One region of the Shewanella sp. 10N.286.52.B9 genome, then DNA from elsewhere that is predicted to be linked to it. Evidence: predicted binding sites of a transcription regulator. Region 1 holds the regulator's gene; the other holds the start of a gene.
What was found. The regulator sigma-54, encoded in region 1, starts transcription at its own class of promoters, with help from an activator protein. The targets are predictions, from matches to a motif close to GTTGGCACGNNNNTNGNNT.
Positions count from the first base shown of each region.

Region 2: flgF (flagellar basal-body rod protein FlgF) is a predicted target of sigma-54. The motif match lies at 2,133-2,151, and genes of this name have one in related genera.

Region 1 is NZ_MCTY01000190.1:53,766-57,321, forward strand. Features, by position in the region: gene lptA (lipopolysaccharide transport periplasmic protein LptA) at 1-455, shown strand, start outside; gene lptB (LPS export ABC transporter ATP-binding protein) at 455-1,186, shown strand; gene BCU91_RS14340 (RNA polymerase factor sigma-54) at 1,321-2,805, shown strand; gene hpf (ribosome hibernation promoting factor) at 2,829-3,116, shown strand; gene ptsN (PTS IIA-like nitrogen regulatory protein PtsN) at 3,119-3,556, shown strand, end outside.
Region 2 is NZ_MCTY01000054.1:7,144-10,699, reverse strand. Features, by position in the region: gene flgD (flagellar hook assembly protein FlgD) at 1-489, shown strand, start outside; gene flgE (flagellar hook protein FlgE) at 565-1,929, shown strand; gene flgF (flagellar basal-body rod protein FlgF) at 2,199-2,942, shown strand; gene flgG (flagellar basal-body rod protein FlgG) at 2,954-3,556, shown strand, end outside.

The sequences.
Region 1 (3,556 bases):
CTGCGACATTTTCCCAAGAGTTAGATGATGGCCGTATTGGTACTGCCAGTGCCGATGAAATTAAATATGAGCTTGCCACTAGCATTTTAACCTTAACGGGTAATGCTAAATTGGACCAAGCTGGCAGCCAGGTTACTGGTAACCTAATTAGCTACAACATTGAAAAGCAGCAGTTAATTGCTGAAAGCACCGGTACTGGTGAAGATCGGGTTATCACTATTTTTCAACCAGAAAGTCACCCAGACTTGATTGATTCTGAAAAGAAAAAAGATGAGCAACCACATTTACCAGACAGCGCTAAACCCGGTGATGACACGCCACCAGCTATAATTGAAAACAACAATTTATCTGCTGTAGAGGCTGTGAACTCAACTGAAACACCCGAAGTAACTGAATCACTTAACGCTGAGGCGCAGGCGACATTGTCAGCCCCAGCAGCTGAGCAAAATGACTAATGACCCAAATTACGTTAACCGCTGAAAATCTCGCTAAGAGTTATAAAAGTCGCCAGGTAGTAAAAGATGTCAGCCTGACGGTAAAAACCGGCCAAATTGTTGGCTTACTTGGCCCTAATGGTGCGGGTAAAACCACCACCTTTTATATGGTCGTAGGCCTAGTCAAAAGTGATAAGGGCCGCATTCTGATCGATGAAGATGATTTAACCGCAGATCCAATGCATTTGCGCGCCCGAAAAGGCATTGGCTACTTACCTCAAGAAGCCAGTATTTTTCGTAAGCTCACAGTACACGATAATATAATGGCAGTGCTTCAAACTCGCAAAAGCTTATCAAATGAGCAGCGCATTGAAGAACTGGAACATTTATTAGAAGAATTTAACATAACTCATATCCGTGATAGCCAAGGTATGGCGTTATCGGGAGGCGAGCGTCGCCGAGTTGAAATTGCACGCGCATTAGCGGCAAATCCTAAGTTTATTTTATTAGATGAACCTTTTGCAGGGGTAGATCCTATCTCAGTAATCGACATCAAGAAAATTATTCAACAACTTAAAAGCCGTGGTTTAGGGGTGCTAATTACCGACCATAATGTCCGTGAAACACTTGATGTGTGTGAGCGAGCATATATTGTGAGTCACGGAAACTTGATTGCTGAAGGAACACCTGCTGAGATCTTAGTCAATCAGCAAGTTAGGTCGGTATACTTAGGTGAACAATTCAAGCTATAGTTAGCACTATTCAGTTTTTAGTATGGCATTCGCGGCCAACAACAAACCTTAATCTAGTCTATTTTTCTAGGATCATAAACTAGCGCCCACACTGTTCGTCGCGATGATGTAATTCAATTAGGGACAAGCGGTACATGAAAGCCTCACTCCAACTCAAAATGGGTCAACACTTAACCATGACCCCACAGTTGCAACAAGCGATTCGCTTATTGCAACTTTCCTCATTGGAGCTACAGCAAGAAATTCAACAAGCACTTGATTCAAACCCGCTATTAGAGCTTGAAGACGAATTCACTAAAGCCAAAGAGCCCGTAAAAGAAAACGCCCTGCAAACTGACACCGATTTTAGTGATAATAGCCAAGTCACCATAGAAAAAGACACCTCAACGGTTGATACCACTGAATCGCTCACTAAAGATTCTATGCCTGAAGAACTCCCTATGGATACCACATGGGATGAGGTGTATACCGCCTCGCCTACTTCTGGCTCTGGCGCAGTATCGAGCGGTAATGATATGCCGTTTCAAGGCGAAACCAGTGAAGGCTTGTATGAGCATCTTGAATGGCAAAAAAACCTCACTCCCTTTTCTGAAAATGACTTAGTGATTGCAACCGCCATTATTGATGCCATTGATGAGCGCGGTTACCTCACCCAGAGCGTTGAAGACATTTTGCAATCCTTAGGCACTGACGATATCGAACTCGATGAAGTTGAAGCTGTACTTAAACGGGTACAACACTTCGATCCCGTCGGCATTGCAGCGCGAGATTTAAGTGAGTGTCTATTAATTCAATTAGGCCAATACCCTAATGAAATTCCTTGCATAGATAATGTTAAGTTACTGATTAAAGATCATCTTGATTTAATCGCCGGTCGTGACTTTAGGTTACTGATGCGTAAAACCAAGCTTAAAGAAGATGATTTACGTGAAGCCATTGAATTTATTCAAACGCTCAATCCACGTCCAGGCTTGCAAATTACCCCCATTAAAGATGAGTACGTCATTCCTGATGTTACTGTACTTAAAAAGAATGGTCGCTGGGTGGTCGAGCTAAATCCCGATAACATGCCTAAAATTGGCGTTAATCAGCAATATGCAGCTATGGCCAAAGGCGGTTCAAGCCAAGCTGACAGCCAATTTATTCGTGGTCATTTACAAGAAGCTAAATGGTTTATCAAAAGCATCGATAGCCGTAATGAAACCTTACTAAAAGTGGCTAACTGTATCGTACAATTTCAGCAAGGTTTCTTTGAGTTCGGTGAAGAAGCCATGAAGCCGATGGTGCTCAATGATATTGCTGAAGCGGTTGAAATGCACGAGTCGACCATTTCACGGGTCACGACCCAAAAATACATGCATACCCCCCGTGGACTTTTTGAACTAAAATATTTTTTCTCAAGCCATGTAAGTACCGATGATGGTGGAGAATGCTCTTCTACAGCAATTCGCGCATTTATTAAAAAGCTCGTAGCTGCAGAAAACCCGAAAAAGCCTCTTAGTGATAGTAAAATGGCGACACTATTGGCTGAACAAGGGATTAACGTTGCTCGACGTACGATAGCCAAATATCGAGAGGCAATGCTCATCCCTCCCTCAAACCAACGCAAAAGCTTATAACTTTTGTTATTGGAGGATGACCTATGCAAATTAACCTGACTGGAAACCATATTGAAATAACTCAATCTTTACGGGAATACGTGCAAACAAAATTTTCAAAGCTTGAACGACACTTCGAACAGATCAATAATGTTCACGTTGTGCTCGATGTTCAAAAGCTACAACAGATTGCCGAAGCCAAACTGCACCTAAAAGGCGGTGAAGTGTTTGCTGTATCGCGTAACGCTGATATGTATGTGGCAATAGACGCCCTGATAGATAAGCTAGACCGTCAGGTAATTAAACATAAAGAGAAACTCACTAAGCATTAACGATGGAACTTCGTACCATCCTGCAGCCGGCGTGCACTACCTGTGCCACTCCGGGCAGTAAGAAAAAGGTACTGGAATTAATCAGCAATTTAATGGCTGCCCAGTACCCAACCCTTTCTTCACAGGCTATTTTTGAAAGTCTAATAGCGCGTGAAAAAATGGGCAGTACAGGTATAGGAAATGGCATAGCAATTCCACATGGGCGCTTAGATAATATCGAAGAACCCATTGCTATTTTAATCAAATGCGAAGAGCCAATCGCCTTTGATGCCATAGACAAGCAACCTGTAGATATTTTATTTGCGCTTCTTGTACCTGCAGATCAGTGCCAGCAACACCTAAGCACATTATCTAGCATGGCAGAGAAACTCAGTGATAAATTGATACTTAAACGACTTCGAAAGAGTCATGACGCTACAGAACTTTATCAGGTTATTACT
Region 2 (3,556 bases), on a different contig from region 1:
GATGGTATTGCCAACTTAAATGCTGAAATTTTGAATTTGAACAGTGTGATGAGCTCAAGTCAGGCATTACAAGCCTCGGGCTTAGTGGGGCAAAAGGTGCTCATTCCATCAGATATTGGCCATGTCTCAGAAGAAAACCCAGTCATTAACGGTGTCATTAGTACGCCACAGCCAATCGATACCATTACCGTCACCATTGAAGACGAGTCAGGCCAAGTGATTAAAACCTTTGAGGTTGATGGCTCTGCAGGCGGCAACATTGATGTCAGCTGGGATGGCCTTGATAAAGATGGCGAACCCGTAGAAGAAGGCATGTATGCCATTAAAGCTAACGGTAAAGTTGATGGCAACGCCGAAGATTTAGCGGTTTCAACTTATGCCCATGTCACTAGTGTGTCTTTAGGCAGTGTCGCCAGCGGTCCGATCCTTAACCTCAGAGGCCTAGGTGGTATTCAATTGTCTGATGTACTGGCAGTGGCAGAAAGTTAATAACACAAACAATAATAAGCTGCCAGAAATCTGGCAGCCACACAGAACCTAATTTAAAGCGCTAAGAGGTGATTTATGTCGTTTAATATTGCATTGAGTGGTATCGCAGCTGCTCAAAAAGATCTCAACACCACGGCTAATAACATTGCCAACGTCAATACCATTGGTTTTAAAGAGTCTCGCGCTGAATTTGCCGATGTTTATGCTAATTCAATTTTTTCAAATGGTAATACCGCAGTGGGCGGCGGCGCAACCACAACTCACGTAGCGCAACAGTTTCAGCAAGGTAGCTTACTGTTTACCAACAACTCCTTAGATATGGCTATTAGTGGCGGTGGTTTCTTTGTTACTTCATCTGAAGCGGGCAGCCAAGATCATGCATTCACCCGTGCAGGTGCATTTAAAGTAAACTCAGAAAGTTTTATGACAGATTCAGCCGGTAACTATTTACAGGGTTTCCCTGTGGATGATAAAGGTAATTCGACCTCGGTCAGTTTAACCACCACTCAACCGATTAAAATCCCCGATACTGCAGGTAGCCCTGTGAAAACTGGTAATGTGGGTTTTCAAATGAACCTCAATGTTGGTGATGAAGAACTTGATCCCGCAAAGTTTGATCCAGAAGACCCTGATACATTTAATAACTCAACCTCAGTGACGATTTATGATTCACTTGGTGAATCCCGCATCATGACCACTTATTTTGTCAAGCCAGAAGGTGGTTCCCATACTGGTGAGAATAACTGGGTTGCCTTTTATGCTGTTGATGGCAAGCAAGTGGATATTGATGCGCCAACGGGTGGTTCATTCCCAACAGATACTACTGGTGATGGTATTGCTGATTCAACTGGTACCGCTGAAAACGCATCCGGCTGGAAAGGCTCAGTACTTACATTTAATGATGCCGGAACTTATACAGGATCTGATCCAGCGGTAGTGTCTACGGTTGAACTAGGTAGTAATGGCGCAGGTGTTATCGGCACCGGCGCTGACGGCTCCCAAAAGGTGAACATCGATTTTAATAATCCTACTCAATACGCCTCACCGTTTGAAGTGACAGAGTTAACCCAAGATGGCACCACAGTCGGGCGCTTAACCAATGTCGGTGTCGGCGATGACGGTTTAGTAACAGCCAGTTACAGTAACGGTTCAACCGTGCCATTAGCTCGGGTAGCATTAGTACGCTTTTCTAATGAGCAAGGCTTAACTCAAGTAGGTAATACCTCTTGGAAAGCCAGCTTAGACTCAGGCCCAGCACTAGCAGGTGAGGCCAATAGCGGCACTTTTGGTAGTATTCGCTCGTCAGCACTTGAGCAATCAAATGTTGATTTAACCACCGAGCTGGTGGATTTGATTTCAGCTCAACGTAACTTCCAAGCCAACTCACGTACCCTTGAAGTGAACAATACCCTTAACCAAACGGTATTGCAGATCCGCTAATTAATCTCGCGCTTTAGTAATCTCGCGCTTTAGTAATCTCGCGCTTTAGTAAAGAGTTGCCGCCATGGCAACTCTTTGCCTTATTGTTCACCTCATTCTTCACCTCGTTACTACAGCCATTAACCTGCCCAATATTGCTTATCTTGTAAATTTCCCCGCTGTTTATAACTGCAAATTTCATCTAAAACTCAAACCCTTAATTTTTTGGCACGTTGATTGCTAGTTCTGTGTATATCTTTTGTTATGAAGAAAGTTTGACGGAGCGGTAAATGGACAAATTACTTTATGTTGCCATGAGCGGCGCTAAGCAGAATATGAATGCTTTGGCGGTGCGAGCCAACAATTTAGCTAATGTGAATACTGACGGCTTTAGAGCTGATTTGGTTCAAGCACGCTCTATGCAAGCTTTTGGCGAAGGTTTACCGACTCGTGTTTTTGCAATGACAGAAAGCCCCGGGCATAACTTTGACTCAGGCCCACTTAAAACCACAGGTCGTGATTTAGATATTGCCGTTAAAGATAAAGGCTGGATAGCTGTGCAAGCTGCTGATGGCGGTGAAGCCTATACCCGTTCAGGCAGTCTAAATTTTGACACTACCGGCTTACTCACTAATGCGCGTGGCAATCCGATTATGGGGGAGGCTGGGCCAATTGTGCTGCCACTGCCGGTTGAAAAAGTGCAAATCTCCCCTGACGGTATTATCTCGGTTAGACCCCAAGGCGCCACAGCCGACATAGTCGAAGAAGTTGCGCGGATTAAATTGGTTAACCCCAACAACGCCGACATGATGCGCGGTGAGGATGGCTTGTTTCGTTTAACCACAGGGCAAAACATCCCTAATGATCCCAATGTTCAAGTTGAAAGTGGCGCAGTTGAAGGCAGTAATGTCAATGCGGTATCTGAAATGGTGGCGCTAATTGATATTCAGCGCCAATACGAAATGCAAGTGAAGATGATGAAAAACGCCGAAGATCTTGATCGCGCCTCGTCAGCTTTAATGAGAATTAGTTAGGAGTAATTATTATGCATCCTGCTTTATGGATCAGTAAAACCGGCCTAGATGCCCAACAAACCGACATTTCGGTTATTTCTAACAACGTGGCCAACGCCAGTACCATTGGCTATAAAAAAAGCCGCGCAGTGTTTGAAGATTTGCTTTATCAAACCGTTAACCAAGCGGGCGGCGTCAGTGCTGATAACACCAAACTACCTAATGGCTTAAACCTCGGTGCGGGTACCAAAGTGGTTGCCACGCAAAAGATGTTTACCCAAGGCAATATGTTAACCACAGACAATGCCTTAGATCTAATGATTGAAGGTCCAGGCTTTTTTGAAGTTGAAATGCCAGATGGCACCGCAGCTTATACCCGTAACGGCCAATTTAGCCTAGATGAAAATGGCCAAATTGTGACCCCAGGTTCGGGTTATGTCATCCAGCCTGCCATCACCATTCCTGATGATGCCACTTCAATCACAGTGTCATCTGAAGGTGAAGTTTCAGTGAAACTTTCAGGTGCTACAGAAAATACCGTCATTGGTCAGTTAGCCATGAGCGACTTTATTAATCCATCAGGGTTAGACCCACTAGGGCAAAACCTTTACACCGAAACCGGTGCCAGTGGCACG